DNA from 4 places in the Thalassotalea fonticola genome. Region 3 is predicted to be linked to each of the others. Evidence: predicted binding sites of a transcription regulator. Region 3 holds the regulator's gene; each other region holds the start of a gene.
The links. Region 3 encodes LexA, which represses DNA repair genes until DNA is damaged. Its sites were predicted from a motif close to TACTGTATNNNNATACAGTA; they were not measured.

Region 1 (5,055 bases), 1.3 Mb from region 3:
TGCCAACACACGCTGCATCAAAACCTGTAGTGATGATCCCAAATTGTGCCGCAACTCGTCACGTACATTTCCACCTTGACGGTTCTGGTCCAGCTGATTTAACACCACCTAAACTTGAAGAATGGCCTGAGATCACTTGGGAAGTTGGTGAAAATGTTCGTCGTGTAAACGTTGATGATTTAAGAAAAACGGATGTCAGTGATTGGAAAACAGGTGAAACAGTTCTACTGAGTGGAACTATTTTAACAGGCCGTGATGCAGCACATAAACGTATTCAAGACATGTTAGCAAAAGGCGAAAAATTGCCTGTAGATTTTACCAATAAATTTATTTATTACGTTGGTCCTGTTGATGCTATTGGTGATGAGGCTGTAGGCCCCGCTGGCCCTACAACAGCAACACGTATGGATAAATTTACAGAAATGATGTTAGCCGACACCGGACTATTAGGAACAATCGGTAAAGCTGAACGTGGGGCTGCTACAGTAGAGACTATTAAAAACCATAAGTCGGTATATTTAATGGCTGTTGGTGGTGCGGCTTACCTTGTTTCTAAAGCAATCAAAAAAGCGAAAGTAGTTGCCTTTGAAGACATGGGTATGGAAGCTATCTATGAATTTGAAGTAGAAGATATGCCGGTAACGGTAGCAGTAGATAGTACTGGTGAGTCAGCTCATGTAACCGGCCCGGCAATTTGGCAAGCAAAAATTGAAGAGTTAGACGAAAAATTAAACGCCTGACCCGTCATACATTGTTTTAACAAGCGCTCTTAAGGGCGCTTTGTTGTATTTAGAATATTATTAAAAAGAAACAAAATTATGAAGTTAAACAAGATGTTTAAGATAGCAGTATTAGCTGCTTTACCGTTATCAGCGAATGTAAACGCTGAAATATTGACAGTAGAAAAACTCAACAGTTTGAATCAAGTACATAACGTGAACGTTTCACCTGATGGCTCTCAATTAGTGTATGGCATTAAGAGAGGCCAACAAAAGGGGACTAATCACCTTTGGTTGCAAGATGTTAAGTCTGGCGCTACAAGCCAATTAACCAGCAATAAAACTAGTGAGTCATCGGTCGTTTGGGCAAAAGATGGTAAAGGGGTTTACTTTTTATCTGGTCGTAGTGGAAAAAGCCAAGTTTGGTTTATGCCTACAACAGGCGGTGAGGCGGTTCAATTAACTGACTTTCCATTATCTGTAGAAGGTTTTAAATTATCAAGTGATGAATCGCAAGTTGCCTTAGCTTTTACCGTATTGCCAGGTTGTAAAACATTTAAATGTTCAGTAGATGCCTTTGCCGCACAAGCTGCTAAAAAACACAATACCCGCGCTTATGATCAGCTGATGGTTCGTCATTGGGATGCTTGGCTAGACCAATTTAACAGTCACGTATTTGTTGCCGGTATACAAAAAGGTAAAGTAACCACTGAAGCTGTAGATCTTATGGCTGATTGGAATACTGATTTCTCTGGAATGAGCGAAGTTTCATTTAACCCTAATGGCAAAAGTTTAGCGTTTTCGGCAAAAGTGCCAGGCGTTGACCATGCTTGGACTACGAACTGGGATATTTTTGAAGTAAACCTGGAATCAAAAGAAGTTACCAACTTAACCGTTGCTAATAAAGCTTGGGACGCGATGCCTGTTTATTCTGCCGATGGTCGTTACTTAGCTTACAAAGCAATGAAAACCCCAGTATATGAGTCTGATAAGTTTAGCCTGCAAGTTAAAGACTTACGTACTAAAGAAGTAAAAGACGTAGCACCTTTATGGGATCGCTCTATTGCTAGTTTTCAGTTTGGTAGTGATAATCGCAGCGTGATTGCGATTGCCCAAGATGTTGGCCAAAAATCTATTTTTGAAATAGATCTACAATTTGGCGATGTAACACCAATTTATAATCAAGGTTATGCGGGCAACGTTTCAATTGCTGGCGATGCTTTATACTTTACTCGTCATAATATTGGTAACCCGAGCGACATATTTACCATTAATAAAGATGGTTATGGCTTTAAACAGCTAACGCATGTAAATAAGGCTAAATTAGCTAACATTGCACTAGGTGATTTTGAGCAGTTTAAATTTAAAGGCTGGAACAACGAAGATGTTCACGGTTATATTGTTAAACCTGCAAACTTTAAAGACGGTGAAAAATATCCTATAGCATTTTTAGTACATGGCGGCCCACAAGGCAGCTTTGGCAACATGTTCCATTATCGCTGGAATGCACAACTTTGGGCGGCTCAAGGTTATGGTGTTGTCATGGTAGATTTCCATGGCTCTACCGGCTATGGTCAAGCGTTTACCGATTCAATTTCGCATGATTGGGGTGGCAAGCCACTTGAAGATTTGCAAAAGGGTATGGATTACATTACTGAGCAAAATGCTTGGTTAGATCGTGAAAATGCTTGTGCGCTAGGTGCTTCATACGGTGGCTACATGATGAACTGGATCATGGGTAATTGGTCTGATGGTTTCAAATGTATTGTTAACCATGCTGGCTTATTCGACATGAAAAGCTTCTACAATGTAACCGAAGAGCTATGGTTCCCTGAACATGATTTTGGTGGTCCGTACTGGGAGAAGGAAGAAGAGTACAGCAAGTTCGATCCATCACGTTTTGTCGATAACTGGAAAACACCTATGCTCGTTATTCAAGGTGAGCTTGATTACCGTGTACCATATGGGCAGAGTTTAGGAGCATTCACTACGTTACAACGTAAAGGTATTGATTCGCGTTTAGTGATGTTCCCTGATGAAGATCATCATATTCGTGATCCTGATAATTTAAAAGAATGGTATCGTGAAATTTTTGTTTGGATGGAAAAGTACATTAAACCAGCAAATGAAAAATAATAATTAAACAATACACAGTTGCTTAAACTATAGGATCCTAGCATTTCAAATGCTGGGATTTTTTTTAATCTTAACAATACTATACAAAGCTCTATAGCTTGTTTACTTGACCCCGACATAAACATAAGGTTAAATGAACTGTAAAAAGATACAGTGTTTTGTATCTTGTTAATATTAAGAGCCAACATGCTAGAAATTCCGTACTTTACCTATATTGCACTTTCCTTATTAATTTTACTCATTGTTATCTGTTTCATTTTACTGAGCAAAATATCCAGTTTATCGTCTTTGTTACATGTACAAAGCAAAGAAACATCAGTAGTACAGGACCGCCTTAAGCAGTGGCAAGAGCAGCAACAGTTAATGTTTGCTCAGCAACAAAAATTACGCAGTAATTTAGAAAGCTCCAGTGCTGAGCTGCAATTGAAATTAATGCAGCAATTAAATGAGCATAAAGAGCAATTTAATAAAAACCAAATGTTCGCCATTAATCAACTTATTGCCCATTTAAGTAAAACCACCAAGGAAAGCAGGGAAGAACTGGCTAAGTCGTTAGCGAATAATTCTGAAGTTATGGCTAAACGTATGACTGAGCTTACGCAAAGCACAGATAAACGCTTACAAGATATTTCTGCAGGCGTTGAGAAACGCTTAACTGACGGCTTTGATAAAACCACGAAAACCTTTAATGATATTCTTAAGCGTTTAGCGCTCATAGACGATGCACAAAAGAAAATAACTGAGCTTTCGACTAATGTGGTTAGTTTGCAAGAAGTATTGGCTGATAAACGATCACGTGGCGCATTTGGTGAAGTACAGCTTAATGCACTTATTCGTAATGTATTGCCTGAGAAACACTTTGCAATTCAACATACCTTATCAAATGGAAAAATCGCAGATTGCATCTTATTTTTACCTAAACCAACCGGCAATGTCGTTATCGATTCAAAGTTTCCGTTAGAAAGCTACAAGAAAATGACTGATAATGAATTGGCAGAAAGCGATAGAAAGTTAGCTGAACGACAATTTAAAGTAGATATTAAAAAGCACATCAATGATATTAGCGACAAATACTTAATTGATAATGAAACGGCTGATGGCGCGGTAATGTTTATTCCCGCGGAAGCGATATTTGCTGAGATCCATGCTCATTATCCAGAGCTTGTTGAAGAGGCGCATAAAAAACGTGTTTGGTTATCATCACCAACTACCCTTATGGCTATATTAACGACTGCGCGTTCTGTTTTAAAAGATGAAGCTACTCGTAAACAAATTCACTTAATACAAGAGCATCTATCGCACTTAGGTGCTGATTTTGGGCGCTTTAGAACGCGTTTTGATAATCTGGCAAAGCATATTGATCAAGCGGCGAGTGACGTAAAACTTATCCATACCTCCGCCAACAAAATATCGGGTCGATTTGAAAAAATAGAACAAGTTGATTTAAAAGACGAAGAAGTAGAAAAAATTACTGAATAAAGTCAGAATCAAAAAATTAGGGTCAGAGTCAAGTTAATTTATAATAACTTGACTCTGACCCTGGTTTTTATTGTTACAGGGCCATCAACACATTAATAAAGACTATTGAAAGTAAAATAGGGCAAACATAGCGTAAATAGTTCCCCCATAGTTTTAATGCCGGTTTGCTAGCGAGCAAAGCGTGATCCGTTAGCTGGTTACCACGTTTCCAAATCCAACCAACAACAATAAAATAAAATAAGCCCATAATAGGCAGCTGAAATGAATTTACCCAAGTGATCACCAAGCCAAATAACACATCAAAATTATAAACGATGCTCATACAGGCCACTAAAACAATAAGCGATACTATGATAGTGGACTTAGTTCTTGAATACTTTTTATCTTCGACTAAATAAGCAACCGGTACTTCTGTGGATGAAATTGTTGAAGTTAACGCTGCCATAGACATCAATGAGAAAAAGACCAAGGCTACATAAACACCAATGTCGCCCATAGAATCAAACAAGGTTGGTAATATTGAGAATATTAACTGCGGGCCGCCAATGAGCTTGCCATCGCTGAATACTTCTAAGCCCAAGTGTTGGGCGACAAATAATGTTGGAATTATCAGTAAACCTGCTAAAAATGCAATTAAGGTATCAAGTGCACCTATAGATAAAACTAGTTGGCCCATGTTGGCATTCTTTTTCATGTAAGAGCCGTAAACCATCATGCCACC
Region 2 (5,055 bases), 1.7 Mb from region 3:
TCACTTTGCATCTCTTCTTGCCAGTTTGCCATGTTCATCCCATTGGCATTAAAGCCCATACCTTTGCTATTGGCTATACCATAAACTTTTAAATCTACACCTTGTGCTTTTAAATGCGCTTGTTGTCTGCCGATTTGCTCCAACAATTCACTACCGACAACACCGCAACCAACGATAAAGGCATCAATAGATTGGCGATGAGAGAAAAAGTTTTGATGACAAACTTTTAGCGCGTCAGTACATTTTCGCTGTTCAATGACCACTGAAATACTGCGTTCTGATGAATCTTGAGCAATGGCAATTACATTCACTCGGGCTTGCGCTAACGAGCTGAATAATTTACCGGCAACACCACGCTGCTGATGCATACCATCACCAACTAATGAAACTATCGATAAGTTTGATTGCAACTCTAACGGCTCAAGCAACTGATTTAAAAGTTCTAATTCAAATTCTTGCTGTAAGCTTTGCTGAGCACGATAAGCATCTTGTGAATAAATACAAAAGCTGATGCAGTATTCAGACGATGATTGGCTGATCATCACCAGTGAAATATTCGCTTGGCTCATACAAGCAAAAACTCTACTCGCCATACCAACCATGCCTTTCATACCAGGACCAGACACATTCACCATAGTGAGTTCATCAAGGTTTGAAATGGCTTTAACTTGTTTCTCGCCTTTATCTTCAGCAGAAATAAGTGTTCCCTTAGCTTCCGGGTTTGTGGTGTTTTTAATCAAGCAAGGAATATGATATTGCGCTATTGGTCCAATTGTTTTGGGATGCAGTACTTTTGCACCAAAATAAGACAGCTCCATTGCTTCTTGATAAGAAAGGTGGTCGAGTAATTTAGCGTCTTTGATTAAACGAGGATCGGCATTATAAACACCATCAACATCGGTCCAAATTTCACAACATTCAGCATTAGCGCAAACGGAAAGTACCGCAGCAGAATAGTCCGAACCATTACGTCCAAGAGTTGTCACTTGTCCTGAAGGTGCCACACCAATAAAACCAGGCATTAATGATATACGTTGCTGATTGGGGTAATGTTCAACAAACAGTTGTCTGGATAAAACTAAATCGGCTACTGCGTTTAATGATGATTCATTGGTTTTCAAAAATTGCTCTGGTTCTAGCACTGTCAGAGTTTGTTCATCTGTAGTAAGCAGCGCTTCAAGAATTGCAACACTTAGCCTTTCACCAAGGCTTATTACACAAGCGCGGATATGGTCAGGGCAATAGCTTAACATGGCAGCCCCTTCTAGCCAGCGTTTCAGTTGATGTGTCCATCTGAGTAGGGCTTGTTCGGCATGTTGACGATTAAAATTAACGTCAGATTGAGCTAAACCATCAAAGATATTTTCTACCGCTTGATGTAAATGCGCAAGACTTTGTTCTAATTCTTCACCTTCATTAAGGTTTTCGGTAAGAGCAACCAAGTGATTGGTAATTCCTTGTGGTGCCGAAACCACTACAGATACCGGTGACTGTAGGCTTTTATCTTTGATAATGTCACATACCGCGATGAAACGATCAGCATTCGCTAATGATGAACCACCAAATTTAAGTACTCTCATTTTACTTACTTCCTTAAAAATTTAAAACAAATTGGTATTTTATTGCTCTTAAAACAAATAAGCCCGTGAACTTTGCAGGTCACGGGCTTCGAAAATTTTCTATTTTACACGCTAGCCAATGACCCCCATTCGAATTCGAATGGTGGTGGTTAGAATAATGATTGTGCGCATAAATATGTTCATGCCCTTACTCTGCCTCAGCCTACAAAAACTGTCAACCGCTATATGAATGTAATTGTGCATAAAACATTACTAAGTAATCAATATTTTAGAATAAGTTATAACGATAGCGTAATTTTTACTAATATTTGTACTATTTTAGCTAATTTTGCCAATAAAGGTTATTTTGATGCTGCTTAAGCCAAGCTTTCGCTTGTTTGAAATTTGGATAAAATTGAGCAACAAGTTGCCAATATCGGGTTGAATGGTTTAGATGGATTGTATGGCAAAGCTCATGAATAATAACATAATCAATAACTTCAATAGGTGCCATTATTAACAGCCAATTAAGATTGATTCGCTGTTTTGCATCACAGCTGCCCCAACGGCTTTTGTAATAACGTATCTTTAATGATGTAGCGGTAAGCTCAGTTTGGTTACATTGAACTTCAAACCTGTGATTTAGTATCTGTTGCGCTTGCTTAATATACCAGCTGTGTAGGGACGCTTTAACCTGCTTACTCAGTTGTACAGCACTTAGGTTTAATGTTTTTACACTTATAATGATATTCTCATCGACAATTGCAACGCCAACGGGGTGAGCCGAGGTAAGTACCAGAGTATAGCGTTTGCCTTGATAATAAAAACACTCGCCAGCTTGATACTCTCGCGTTTGTTGATTTTCTAGATGAGTGAGCTGCTGTGCTATTTTAAGTTGTAACCATTGGGACTTTTCTTGAACTAAATCAGCTATATAGTGTTTATCGAGCTGCAAAGGGGCAAGTACCCTAACCTTCCCTGCTTTAACTTGTAAACTCACAGTTTTTCGCTTGCCGCTGCGAACAAGCTGATAATCAGGTAGAGACAAAAATAAACCTACCCTTTTGCTGCGCTACTGGATTTGCTGCTTTTTGCCTTAGCTTTTGCTTTGGCTGGTTTTGCAGAAGGGCTCTCAATAACAGCTTCAACTGGGGCTGCAGGCGCAATAGGTTTTGGTTTTGGCTTTTTAGCTTGCAGCGCTACCAACACATCTTCACGATGTTTAGCGATAAAGATACTAATTTCTTCTACAGATTTTTCATCAAGTTCTAATGATGATTGATCAAACAAATCGGACAGATTATCTGCCATATCGAGCATTTTGTCATACTCATCTGCAGCTTTCTTATCCATAAATGTTTCAACCTCCACCCCGTTGCGAATGACTACAAAACGACTTTCTACTGCCATTGTGATCCCTTTTATTTGTTGGCTAATATTAACTAGATTAGCATTTTATCATGCTATACCCAGTAGAAAAACATAAACTAATGGGTATTTATCCAGTACTTTATCAGCTAAATTAAATCATTAGCAAGAAAAACTTAAAAATAATAAAAATTTCACCGCATTAAACCTACCACTCAACGTGCAATAAAATTTAATTTTAGTGAATATTTATGCATGAATGTAAATGAATATTTCAAGATTCATATCCTAAAATGCTAGATATACAGTTAAGAGTACTGAATTCATTATAATTTTTTACTTTTTAATTAAATAAGACTGAATAAACCAGTTACACCTAGCAATTTTTCATTAACAACTTTTACTGAAAAATAGGCAACTATTAAAGGGCAGCAAGCAATTAACAACATAAACATTTTAACCAGAACATTAAATAACTAAATAGTCATCAGTCGGAGCAACATCATGAAAACTTTAACTACAGTAGCATTAGCAGGTTTAACATCAGTAACTTTATTAACCGCATTTAATACCAGTGCAGCACCGATGAATCCTTATATGGAATCGGCACTCATTAGTGTTTGTAAGTCGGCACAAAGTGATAATCTATTGCACATGCGTAAAACTATTAAAAGTCATCGTTTAAGTGAAAAAACTGTTGCCCTAAAAGTTGTATGTAATGGTGAAGACATTATCAGTTTTGCTGAAAATAGTGGCGCTAATCGAACAGCGAATCATTTAGAAAAACGTCTTGGTGACAGCTCTATTGTCGATATTGCCCAAGTATATGCAGTTAATTTCTAATTCATTGTTAACTTACAGATTAAAACTTTAAACAGTCAGTACCTTCCCCTTAGGGTGCTGGCTGTTTCACTCTAATTCAGCACATAGCTCAACACTCAAAACCTATTTTGAACCTACACCTTGAATGATAACGGGTATAACTCAGCTAAACTTACGCATTATTGATAATGGTAGTATCGGTAATACATAACGCATGATCGACCAAGGAAAAGTTGGTACGAATGCTACGTTTACTTCTTTTTCAATTGCTTTAACTATCGCTTTACAACCGGTATCAGCATCAACACTAAATGGCTGTTTTTTTGTAGCATGAGATATTTCAGTGCGAATATACCCAGGGTGAATGGTGGTGACTTTAATAGGCGTTTTAAGAAGATCGATTCGTATCCCCTCAGTAAGAGACGCTAATCCAGCTTTTGTTGCGGCATAAACATTAAAAGCGCCTCTAAAACCTTTTTGTGAACTCACTGAAGATATAGTCACCAAATGACCAGAGTTCTGCTCTCTAAATATTTCTAATGCGGCTTCACATTGCGCTAACGCTGCAACAAAATTAGTCATTGCTGTTTCTTTGTTTGCGGCAAAATAGCCAGTACCTAGAGAAGCCCCTTTGCCAATTCCTGCATTAACGATCACTCGATCAATGTCTTTGAATTGTTCTTTAGCTGCTTGGAAAACCTTAAAGACTTTCTTATGATCAGTTACATCAAGCTCAACTATAGAAATTTGAATCGCAGAATTAATTTGTTCTAATTCAATTTTTAGTTGCTCAAGGCTTTCAATACGTCTGGCACACAAAATTAAGTTCCTACCTAATTTGGCAAAGTGTTTTGCCATTGTATACCCTAAACCTGAACTTGCTCCGGTAATAATAATATTTTGTCTGTTCATTTTTTGTTCTTACTTTTAGATGTTCACAATTATTTATATCATATTCATTTTTTGACTGTCTATAGGCAAAAATCTACAAAAGTAAAATACTACAATAACTTACAGAGCACTTACAGTGCAGGCGTTCGAGCAATTTATCAACAGATGAGTTTTTTTATAAAAATTTTGTTTGACGAATGAGATAATTTTGCCTATTTTTCAAAATAGATGAAGACGTTGCATTAAATTACCCGAAAAAACTCTACTAATTAGGAACCAATAATGTCTAGAAGTAAAATTATTGAAGATGCCGAAGCCAATATCGGCGAAGATGAATATCAAGAAAATATTTCATCCAACGCAGATAAAGACTTAGGTAAAGCTGATAACGCAGTTACTCGCAAACGCATTGATG
Region 3 (5,055 bases):
CGAGGCAGTGCCATATCTGGAGCACCAATCATCATAGGTAACATCCAGTTAGCCAAACCGGTAAAGGCTGGCATGATGGCGCCAAATACCATGATCAAACCATGCACTGTGGTCATTTGGTTAAAAAAGTCTGGTTCTATTATTTGTAGGCCGGGCTGAAATAGCTCGGCCCGTATTACCATGGCCATTGCGCCGCCCGTAAGCAGCATAATGAATGAGAACCATAGATAAAGGGTACCAATATCTTTGTGGTTTGTTGTGTATAACCAGCGCTTAATGCCAGTCATTTTATGATCATGATGATCGTCTTCATGATGATCTAGTGTGTCTGTTGCTGTTGTCATAATCATTCCCCCTTATTTGGCTACATCTTTAGCTTGAACCATATCACCGGTGCTATTGCCCCAGGCGTTACGTTCATAAGTAATTACTGCGGCCATCTCTTGTGGAGATAACTGTGCAGCAAAGCCCATCATGGCAGTACCTGCTTTACCATCGGCTACCATGCTAATGTGTGCATTAACATCGCCAGTGGCAATGGGGCTACCTTTTAAGGCTGGGAATGCTGGTGGCATACCAGCGCCTGAAGCTTGGTGACAAGCGGCACAACTGGTGTTGTATACTGCTTCACCTTTGCTCATCAACTCATCCATAGATAAGTCGTCTAAACTAACTTCTGCTGTCTCAACGGCTACTGCTTCTTCAACCGCTGCAGCAGGTGCCGCGTCAGAAATCGATGCGCCATCATTACCTGAAACTGCAGCCTTAACATCGGCAGGTTGTACTGCTTGGCCTGTGTTGTTATCCCAGGCGTTACGCTCATAAGTTACAACGGCAGCAATTTCTTTAAGTGATAATTGCTTGCCATAACCTTGCATACCTGTACCAGAACGGCCATTGAAAACTACATTAATGTGATCGCCAAGTTTATCTGCACTTGTTGCCATTTCGCTGCCTTTAAGAGCAGGGAATGCAGGAGGTAAACCCATACCTGTAGGTTGGTGACATGCAGCACAGTGCGCGGCATAAGTTTGTTCACCCAGTGTCATTAATTCTTCCATAGGAAGTTTAGCGGTAAGCGATTGTGCTTCTGCTTCCGCGGCTTTAGTCATGGCAATTTTTTGCTCATTAATCCAAAGCTCGTAATCAACTTCCGAGCGAACATCAACAACTATCGGCATGTAACCATGATCTTTACCACAAAGCTCAGCACACTGGCCGCGATAAATACCTGGTTCATTTACAAGTGTCCAAGCTTCATTGATGAAACCTGGGTTAGCATCTTGTTTAACTGCAAATGCTGGTACCCACCACGAATGGATTACATCATCGGAAGTGATCAAGAAACGAACTTTGCGGTTTACTGGGATTACTAATGGCTTATCTACTTCTAAAAGATAATTTTCATTTGACCACTTTTCGCCATTGTCACCTTCACGGTTATCAAATTGTGATTTAGGTGTAGACAAAACACTGTAAAACTCAATATCTTGATCAAAATATTTGTAATGCCATTTCCATTGTGAACCAGTAACCTGAACGGTGATATCAGAATTACTGTTATCTTCCATATTAATTAATGTAGTGGTCGCAGGCCATGCCATACCGATAAGGATTAAAATTGGAATCGCGGTCCAAAGAATTTCTACTTTGGTGCTTTCATGAAATGTGGCAGGTTTTGCCCCTTTGGACTTTCGATGGAATATCATTGACCAGAACATAGCGCCAAAAACAACGACACCAATTACCGTACAAATCCACATTACCAACATATGCAGTTCATAGACATTTTGGCTGACATCTGTCACCCCTTTTGTCATATTCAGTTGCATATCTGCCCAAGCTGAACTGGAAATTAAACTTCCCAACAACAGCCAACCCAGGTTACGTCTCTTCACTCGACATCTCCTCTGCTTTATTAGCCTAGAAAATACAGAAATAAGGACAAGATACATCTTTATTCGATGTCTCTAATTTCCGTAATTTATTTTTATTATTGTGTTACGTAAAAAACCTACATCGATGAATGGGGTAGGGAGTCTACAGTGTAATATTTGTATATTATCCACTCTAGAATTACTTAATTTTTAAACAAGGTCTAGTGCTTTGTTAGAAAAAAGTTAATTTTTTTAATGAGAAATCTGTAGAGCAAATACTACTAAATTTGAATGGGTTAGGCGAAATTAAAGGGGTGCAGGCAAAAGAAAAAGGCTAAATTAAATAAATAATTCAGCCTTTTTGTAGTTCGTTTTTTGTACTGGTAAAGTCGCTATAGACTACATCCAGTCAGCACTACGAATAACACCAACAGCTAGACCTTCAATATTGAAATGTTGGTTGGCTAAATCAACAACGATAGGTGAAAAATCTTCATTTTCAGCATGTAAATAAACCACATTACCGTCACGTTTATAGCGCTTTACGGTGACATCATCTTCAACTCGAGCAACAACAACTTGCCCATTTTGAATATCAGTTGTTTGATGCACCGCTAATAAATCACCGTCTAAAATACCAATATCCTTCATGCTCTCGCCATTTACCCGTAATAGGTAATCAGCGGCAGGATGAAACAGGTTGCCATCTATTTTGTAATGCTCTTCAACATGCTCTTGCGCCAATATTGGTTCACCGGCGGCAACTCGGCCAATTAATGGTAAACCTTCTTCTTCAATATGCTCTTCGGCTAAACGAATGCCACGAGAAGTACCTGGCAACATTTCGATAAAGCCTTTTTTAGCGAGAGCCTTTAAATGCTCTTCAGCCGCATTCGCCGACTTAAAACCAAAGAAGTCAGCAATTTCAGCACGCGTAGGTGGCATTCCGGTATCGGCTATCTTTTCTTTAATGAGATCAAATATTTGTTGCTGTCTATTGGTAAGTGGGCGCATATTATTTTTGAGTAACCTGTTTTTCTGTACAGTACATTGTACTGTCAGTATATACAGCTATAAATTAAACGCAACTTATTATTTTTAAATACTAATTTGTGTGTGTGGTTTCCAGTTCCAATTGATATTTTGTCCAGAGGGGGGAAATTGCATATTTAAGTCAATTCCCAACTATGCAAAGTAGGAATGTTTATAAAGTATTGTTATATTTGACTTTATATGGATGGTCTATGTGAAATAGGAGCTGACAGTAAAAATACTTTATGTTGGGTGAGCTTATAAGCGCGATAACGGTGAGTAGAGTTACATAGCACTAACCAATAGGCATCATTGAGAGGTTTAAAAAAATGAAATGTGAAATTTGGTTCAAGGCCCTTATATGCTCCCATGCAGGCTATTGAGTAAAGCAACCAATGCCCAAGTTTGCACCTCGATCCGTCCCTTCAGTGCCATGAGCCACCATTCGATATTAGAAAAACACTCCGTCATCCCATCATGCTTTTGGATGGGATCTCCTCCAGTTTTAAGGTGACTTCATCCGGCAGGTTTGTGCCATGAACGGAAGTATTGAACGAACCAATTTAGCCATTAATGATTTCGACATATAGGCTTTGTATATCATGTTTATTTAAATCTTTTACTAATTTTTGAGTATATTTTGCGTATATTTCGGAGTCGGGGTTTAAATTCAATATTTTGAATAATGGAATTAGCGCTTTTTTTAAATGAGATAACTTAATTTCTAAAGGTACTTTGTCAGTTCTTCCAAACACATAAAAAACATGCTCATATTTTTTTGAATAATCTATGTACTCAGCACAAATAGAATACCTTTCAGCCTCTATCAAGTATTCATACGTAGGGTCAAAAGTTAGTTGGGCATATTGCTTGTTTGATAAGTGATATTGATAAAAAATGTCTAGGACTTCATTACCTAAACCTAAGTATCTACAAATACTTGCAAAGGTTTTAAACTTTTCCTTTGTGGGATCAGAATTATACTCTTTTAAAGCTATATTTTTTCTTGCTACCAGCTTATCTTTTGCGTCAGGGTATACCTTAGCAAGCTCACCCCATGTAGATAAACCAAATGATAATCTAACTCCCGCCCATTCACTACTCTCAGAGGTATTGTCAAAGAAGTATACAAACTTATCTAATGCTGATTGATATTTTTCACTGTAAAAATCACTTACGCCATCGGTTAAAACACTCTTTAAATCCATGTAGCAGCTTCCTATAAAAGTAAAAGCCTGTACAAGAAGAACAGGCTAAAATGATAGCTTCAATATTAAATTAAAACACAATACTGAATGGCGGGTTATCGCTCAAAGCCGACTATTCTAATAATCATCAATAATATAAGTAGCCATCTCAAAAACTGATGCTAACCGATTTTCACCATTTCGCATAATTCTATGAAGAGGAGCGTCAATATTGGGTATATAGATATCGTTCTTCATTTCAATTCTAAGTAAAGCTCGTTCACGTTCCGTTAAATGATTTTCATGAAGTTTTTCTAATTCAGCGGTATCTAACCAAATACCAGCACAACCAGGACACTCATCTATTTCTAAGACTTTTAATGGACTAAAATACCGTCTCATCATTACTGTATTTTCACACTTAGGGCATTTAATCCTCTCTTTTTCGTTCAGAGAAGTGTTTTTGAATTGTCTTAGATGTTTTACTAATGCGGAACCACGAACACTTTTAGGGTCTTTAAATTTATCCAATTCAGAGTTATCAAAGAATGCTCCACCGCAGCTTTCAGATATTTCAATTTCCATACCGCCAACCTTAATGGTTTTAAGTTGAGTACCTGTTCTTGGGCATTTCATTTAACTGCTTTCCTTGTTCATTTGAATTTAAACTACGTAATACTGAAAGAGACACAACTTCAGCTATCATCTCTCAATATAGCCTCTGGGCGACCTTAATCATTTGTAAATATACAATACATGATGTTATTGTAAAACCACAAGTTTTTAGTTGTCGCCACGGTCGGCTTTGAGCGAACAGCAGACCTTTTACACCTAACAAATTAGCCTACGAGAAAATGGAAGTTATCAAGTTATACACCCAGCCCAAACATGACCGAAAACCATTTTACGATGGTGGCAAAGGTGCACCGTATAAATTTAAATGCCCTGTTTGCAAAGCT
Region 4 (5,055 bases), 920 kb from region 3:
ACATAACTAAGCCTATCATCCCCAAAATATTATTAGCTAGAGTAAAAACACATAGCCAATTAATTTTACAAAGCAGAGTTTTACAACAACAAATAGACTTTTTGATCAATCAATCTAATGAGTTACAAACTTATTGCCATGAGATATAGGATGTATTGAATGCCGTGTTCGCATGGACGCGTTTGAGCGGTCCATGGCAGTTTGCATTCCTTCTTCCTTGAAGTAAAAAAAAGAGCAAGACTAGCTTGCTCTTTTATGGTGAATTCAGTGTTATACCATTCTACATAAAGAACAATCGCCCTTTGGATGCTTATCAAACCCACGATAACGGCCCAAAACTTCAAGAATATAGAATAACTATTTACTTCAAATTTTGATTACTCTCGAGCGTTTGATAATCACTGAGTTGACCATATATTTATGCAGATTGGTATTAGGTTTATTTTGAAACCATAACCATCGCAGGACGAATAAGACGGCCGTTCAGTTCATAGCCTTTTTGCATTACTGCAATAACAGTATTTGGCTGAACACCTTCAACTTCTTGCATCGACATGGCTTGATGTAATTCAGGGTTAAAAGGTTGATCTTTTGGATCGACCGATTTAACACCAAACTTTTCGAGGCCTGAGGACAAACCTTGCAGGGTTAAATTTACCCCTTCAAATACAGATTTTTGCTCTTCTGCTTCAGCATCAATTGTTGCTAAACCACGTTCAAGGTTATCAACTACGTTTAGCATTTCACCGGCAAACTTTTCCAAAGCAAATTTTTTCGCTTTATCCACTTCTTGCGCACTGCGACGACGAATGTTGTCTACTTCAGCTTTAGCTCGAATAACAGAGTCTTTTTGATCAGCAACAGTCATTTGTGCAGCTGCTAACGCTTGTTCAAGTTCAGCAATTTTTTGTTGCTCTGCAGTTAATTCTACAACCACTTCGTCTTCAACCGTTTCAGTTTGCTCTATATCACTTTGTTCAACCGTTTGCTCTTCAGTTGCATTCAATTCAGCTTCACTTGCTGAAACATCTTTATCAGTATTTGTTGACTCAGTAGTCATCGATAACTCCACAATATCATTTCGTCCTAAACCGGACTTTTTAATTCATAATTGTGATAATTATGGGGGCTTTATTAAAGGTTTCAAGGAGATTTTTTAACTATTTAGCATATGTGCTCTTTACAATAGGAAAAATGTCGGTAAAACTGCCATAATAAACAATAAATTAGCACGATTTAAATGACTAAAATGTATAAAACAATAGGCCTTATCGGTAAACCCGAGCATGAAGGAGCCTTAGCAACTATTGCAGCGCTTCATCATTATTTGGAAGGTAATAACTACCAAGTCATGATAGAAACAGCCGTGGCCAACAAACTAAATAAAGAAGACATTCATACCTTTGATATTGTTGAAATTGGCAAGCAGGCTGATTTGGCAATTGTTGTCGGTGGCGATGGCTATATGCTAGGTGCTGCCCGAGTTTTATCAAGTTATGACATTGCTGTGCTTGGTGTTAACCGCGGCAACTTAGGTTTTTTAACAGATTTATCGCCTGATAACTTGATTGAGCCTCTTGAAGCTATTTTAGATGGTCACTCAAAAACAGAACAACGATTTTTAATTCAAGCAGAAGTCTATCGCCATGGTCAGCTAAAAAGCTCTAATAGTGCTATGAATGAAGCTGTACTTCATCCAGGTAAAGTTGCCAGTATGATGGAGTTTGCGGTTTATTTAGATGATGTATTCATGTTTTCACAGCGCTCTGACGGAATTATTGTGTCTACGCCAACAGGGTCAACAGCTTATTCTATGTCGGCCGGTGGTCCTATTATGACACCAAACTTAAATGCCCTTTCGTTAGTGCCAATGTTTCCGCATACGCTAAGCTCTCGTCCAATTGTGGTCGATGGCGACAGTGAAATAAAACTGGTTGTAGCCACAAATAATCATGAAGAATTACAAGTAAGTTGTGATGGTCATGTGATTTTAGCCGTTATGCCAGGCGACGAAATACGAATCAAAAAATGTAAATACACACTCCGTTTGGTTCACCCACTAGATCATGACTACTTCAATGTATTAAGAACAAAATTGAGTTGGGGTAATAAAGTTTATTAACGACAAATACAATTCACCGAAATCTATAATAAGCCGATTGGCATACCTTCATCCCTGAGAGCTCGCCGAACTTATACCGTCCTTGGTAGTTCGGCATACCTTCATCCCTGAGAGCTCGCCGAACTTATACCGTCCTTGGTAGTTCGGCATACCTTCATCCCTGAAGGTAAAATAAACTTGCATTCAAAAATAAACACTGTTAATTTTACTGTATATATTAACAGTGTTTATTTTTACCTCTTGGTAATAACTAATTGAGTGCAACTATGTTATTAAATTTAGCCATAAAAAACTTCGCCATTGTCAGCTTTGTAGAAATAGATTGGCAAAAAGGCATGACTACAATAACCGGCGAAACCGGTGCAGGTAAATCAATTGCCATCGATGCATTAGGGTTATGTTTAGGTAGTAGAGCATTAGCGAATACGGTTAGACCTGGCAGCAATAAAGCTGAACTCACCGCGACTTTTGAGATCGCCGATATTCCAAAAGCATCAAAGTGGCTGTCTGCCCATGATCTACAACAAGATAATGAATGTATTGTCAGACGAGTTATAAGCGCAGAAGGCCGTTCAAAAGCATACATTAATGGCAGTCCTGTCCCTTTAGCGCAATTGAAAGATCTTGGTCAATATCTTTTAAACATTCATGGCCAACACGATCATCAGTTAATAATGAAAAACCTGGAGCAACGTCGACTATTAGATGATTATGCCAACCATCAAGAGCTGTTAACTGATCTTAAGTTTTACCAAAATCAGTGGCACTCGCTAAAAAGTGAGCTACAAATTCTGCAGCAAAATAAACAGCAGCGTCTTGCTCAGCAACAATTGTTGCAGTATCAAGTCAAAGAGCTAGATGAGTTTGCTCTACAAGAACATGAATTCACTCAGCTAGAAGCAGACTTTAAGCGTAATAGTAACGCCCAACAATTACTCTTGTTATCTGAGCAATGCGTACAAGAAATATCTGCTGATGAGCAATTCAATCTTCTAGATAAATTACAAAAAGCAACCGAACACTTAAATCAACTTGCAGAACTTGATTCAAGCGTTAAATCAATAGCGACATTAGTAAATGAGGCAAGAATTCAATTTGAAGAAGCCAGTCACGATCTGGTTGACTACCAACAAAGTATTGATTTAGACCCACAAACATTTGCTCTAATCGAAGAGCGCTATTCAACTGCAATTGATTTGGCCAGGAAGCACAAAGTTGCACCTGAAAATCTAGTTGATTTTCATCAAAACATTTGCAAGGAGCTCAATGCAATAGCATCAGATGATTCACGATTAGAGCACATTCATGATGAAATGGAGAATTGTTTAGTTGCATACAAAGAGCTTGCCTGCAAGCTGAGAACAAGCAGAATTAAAGCCGCAACTAAGCTCGAAAAAGCAATCACTAAGTCAATTCGACAATTGAATATGCCTGATGCAATATTTAAACTCGACGTGACTGAAAAAGACATATTAGAGCCAACCGCACATGGCAGTGATGATATTGAATTTTTGGTAAGTATGAATCCAGGACAACCGGTAGAACCTTTAGCTAAAGTAGCCTCTGGTGGAGAGTTATCAAGGATCAGTCTTGCTATTCAGGTGATTCTTGCTGAAAAGGTTGTTACCCCTACTCTTATTTTTGATGAAGTTGATGTTGGTATTAGTGGTCCAACGGCGGCCAAAGTAGGCCAGCAGTTGAATAAACTTGGTGAATCTACGCAAGTTATTTGCGTTACCCACCTGCCGCAAGTGGCGAGTAAAGGCCATCAGCAGATGTTCGTTGCAAAACTTACCGACGGTAAAAATACTCAAACCAGCGTTACAGAGCTAACCCTTGATGCAAGAGAGAATGAGATTGCCCGATTATTAGCAGGGGATGAAATAACAAAAACCAGTTTGGCTAATGCTAAGGAACTTTTAGCAGGATAGTTACTCAATATAAACAGCAATAATAATAATTTTTGCAAATAAATGACAAAAACCTTTAATCTCTTAACTGCCTTGGTTATTATCCTTGCTCAGGAAAGATAGGAATAAATAATAGATGTTATCTCGCGCAATAATTTTAAGCTTAGCATTATGCTTAGTTTCGGGCTGTGTATACAAAATAGACGTGGCTCAAGGTAATTACTTAGAACAAAAACAAATTGACAAATTACAAGTAGGCATGACCAAAGAACAAGTAAAATACGTACTTGGTAACCCGGTAATAAAAGACAGTTTTAATAGTGACACTTGGTATTATGTTTATGAGTTTCTATCAGGCAAAGACGAAGCCTTTAATAAACGTAAAAAACTGGTATTAAGCTTTGATGGTGACTTACTCACTAAGGCTGAAGGTGATTTTGAAATAGGTGAAAACTTTAACGTACCTATGGGTCAATAGTTTCTAGTTTTGTTTTGAACAAATTACATATAAAAGGCCTGTATTATTAAATACAGGCCTTTATTTTATTTCAAGGTTAAATTGTCACGAAGTGGCCTATCCCCCTGCGTAGCACGGTCGATTAGAACTGATAGCCATTCGCTTTACCTAATAAAGTTGGCGCAGTTATTCTTTCAAGTACGCAGTTTTTAACATCTAACTTGTTAAATACCAGTACTTTATCCTTAATTCGCCCTTCAACTGTCGCTCCTGCACCTTTAATTATCATAGAGATATATTCAGAATCAGGTAACGCTTTCAAGCCGCCGCCATAATTACACAATACTTCGCTAACTGTGGTTTCAAGTTTTGTATAGTAGGCTTGCTGCTGTTTAGCTTTGTCCGCTTGTATTTTTTCGATTTTTCTCTGATGTTCATCGGCACGCTTTTGAGCGTTTAATTTCGCTTGCTCAATAGCAGCTTTACGTTCTTCAAGTTCTCCCAGCTCTTTTTGATTTTCGGCTTTTTCATCATTATCTAAATGCAGTTTTTCATAATTCAGATCG

Region 1: the regulator LexA is predicted to act here: its motif matches at 2,992-3,011, upstream of RI844_RS01015 (DNA recombination protein RmuC).
Region 2: the regulator LexA is predicted to act here: its motif matches at 3,048-3,067, upstream of RI844_RS08935 (YebG family protein).
Region 4: the regulator LexA is predicted to act here: its motif matches at 2,329-2,348, upstream of recN (DNA repair protein RecN).

Annotation. Positions count from the first base shown of each region.
Region 1 covers NZ_CP136600.1:234,940-239,994, forward strand. Annotated here, with positions in the region: gene RI844_RS01005 (fumarate hydratase) at 1-740, shown strand, start outside; gene RI844_RS01010 (S9 family peptidase) at 819-2,855, shown strand; gene RI844_RS01015 (DNA recombination protein RmuC) at 3,042-4,334, shown strand; gene RI844_RS01020 (sodium-dependent transporter) at 4,408-5,055, opposite strand, start outside.
Region 2 covers NZ_CP136600.1:2,180,212-2,185,266, forward strand. Annotated here, with positions in the region: gene thrA (bifunctional aspartate kinase/homoserine dehydrogenase I) at 1-1,580, opposite strand, end outside; gene RI844_RS08930 (M48 family metallopeptidase) at 1,903-2,559, opposite strand; gene RI844_RS08935 (YebG family protein) at 2,616-2,969, opposite strand; gene RI844_RS08940 (DUF3718 domain-containing protein) at 3,432-3,770, shown strand; gene RI844_RS08945 (SDR family oxidoreductase) at 3,912-4,661, opposite strand; gene RI844_RS08950 (PA3496 family putative envelope integrity protein) at 4,923-5,055, shown strand, end outside.
Region 3 covers NZ_CP136600.1:3,850,530-3,855,584, forward strand. Annotated here, with positions in the region: gene ctaD (cytochrome c oxidase subunit I) at 1-287, opposite strand, end outside; gene coxB (cytochrome c oxidase subunit II) at 357-1,898, opposite strand; gene lexA (transcriptional repressor LexA) at 2,277-2,891, opposite strand; gene RI844_RS15705 (hypothetical protein) at 3,473-4,117, opposite strand; gene RI844_RS15710 (TFIIB-type zinc ribbon-containing protein) at 4,235-4,732, opposite strand; gene RI844_RS15715 (hypothetical protein) at 4,951-5,055, shown strand, end outside.
Region 4 covers NZ_CP136600.1:4,773,415-4,778,469, reverse strand. Annotated here, with positions in the region: gene RI844_RS20310 (response regulator) at 1-149, shown strand, start outside; gene grpE (nucleotide exchange factor GrpE) at 440-1,060, opposite strand; gene nadK (NAD(+) kinase) at 1,241-2,122, shown strand; gene recN (DNA repair protein RecN) at 2,389-4,053, shown strand; gene RI844_RS19755 (outer membrane protein assembly factor BamE) at 4,169-4,510, shown strand; gene RI844_RS19750 (hypothetical protein) at 4,632-5,055, opposite strand, start outside.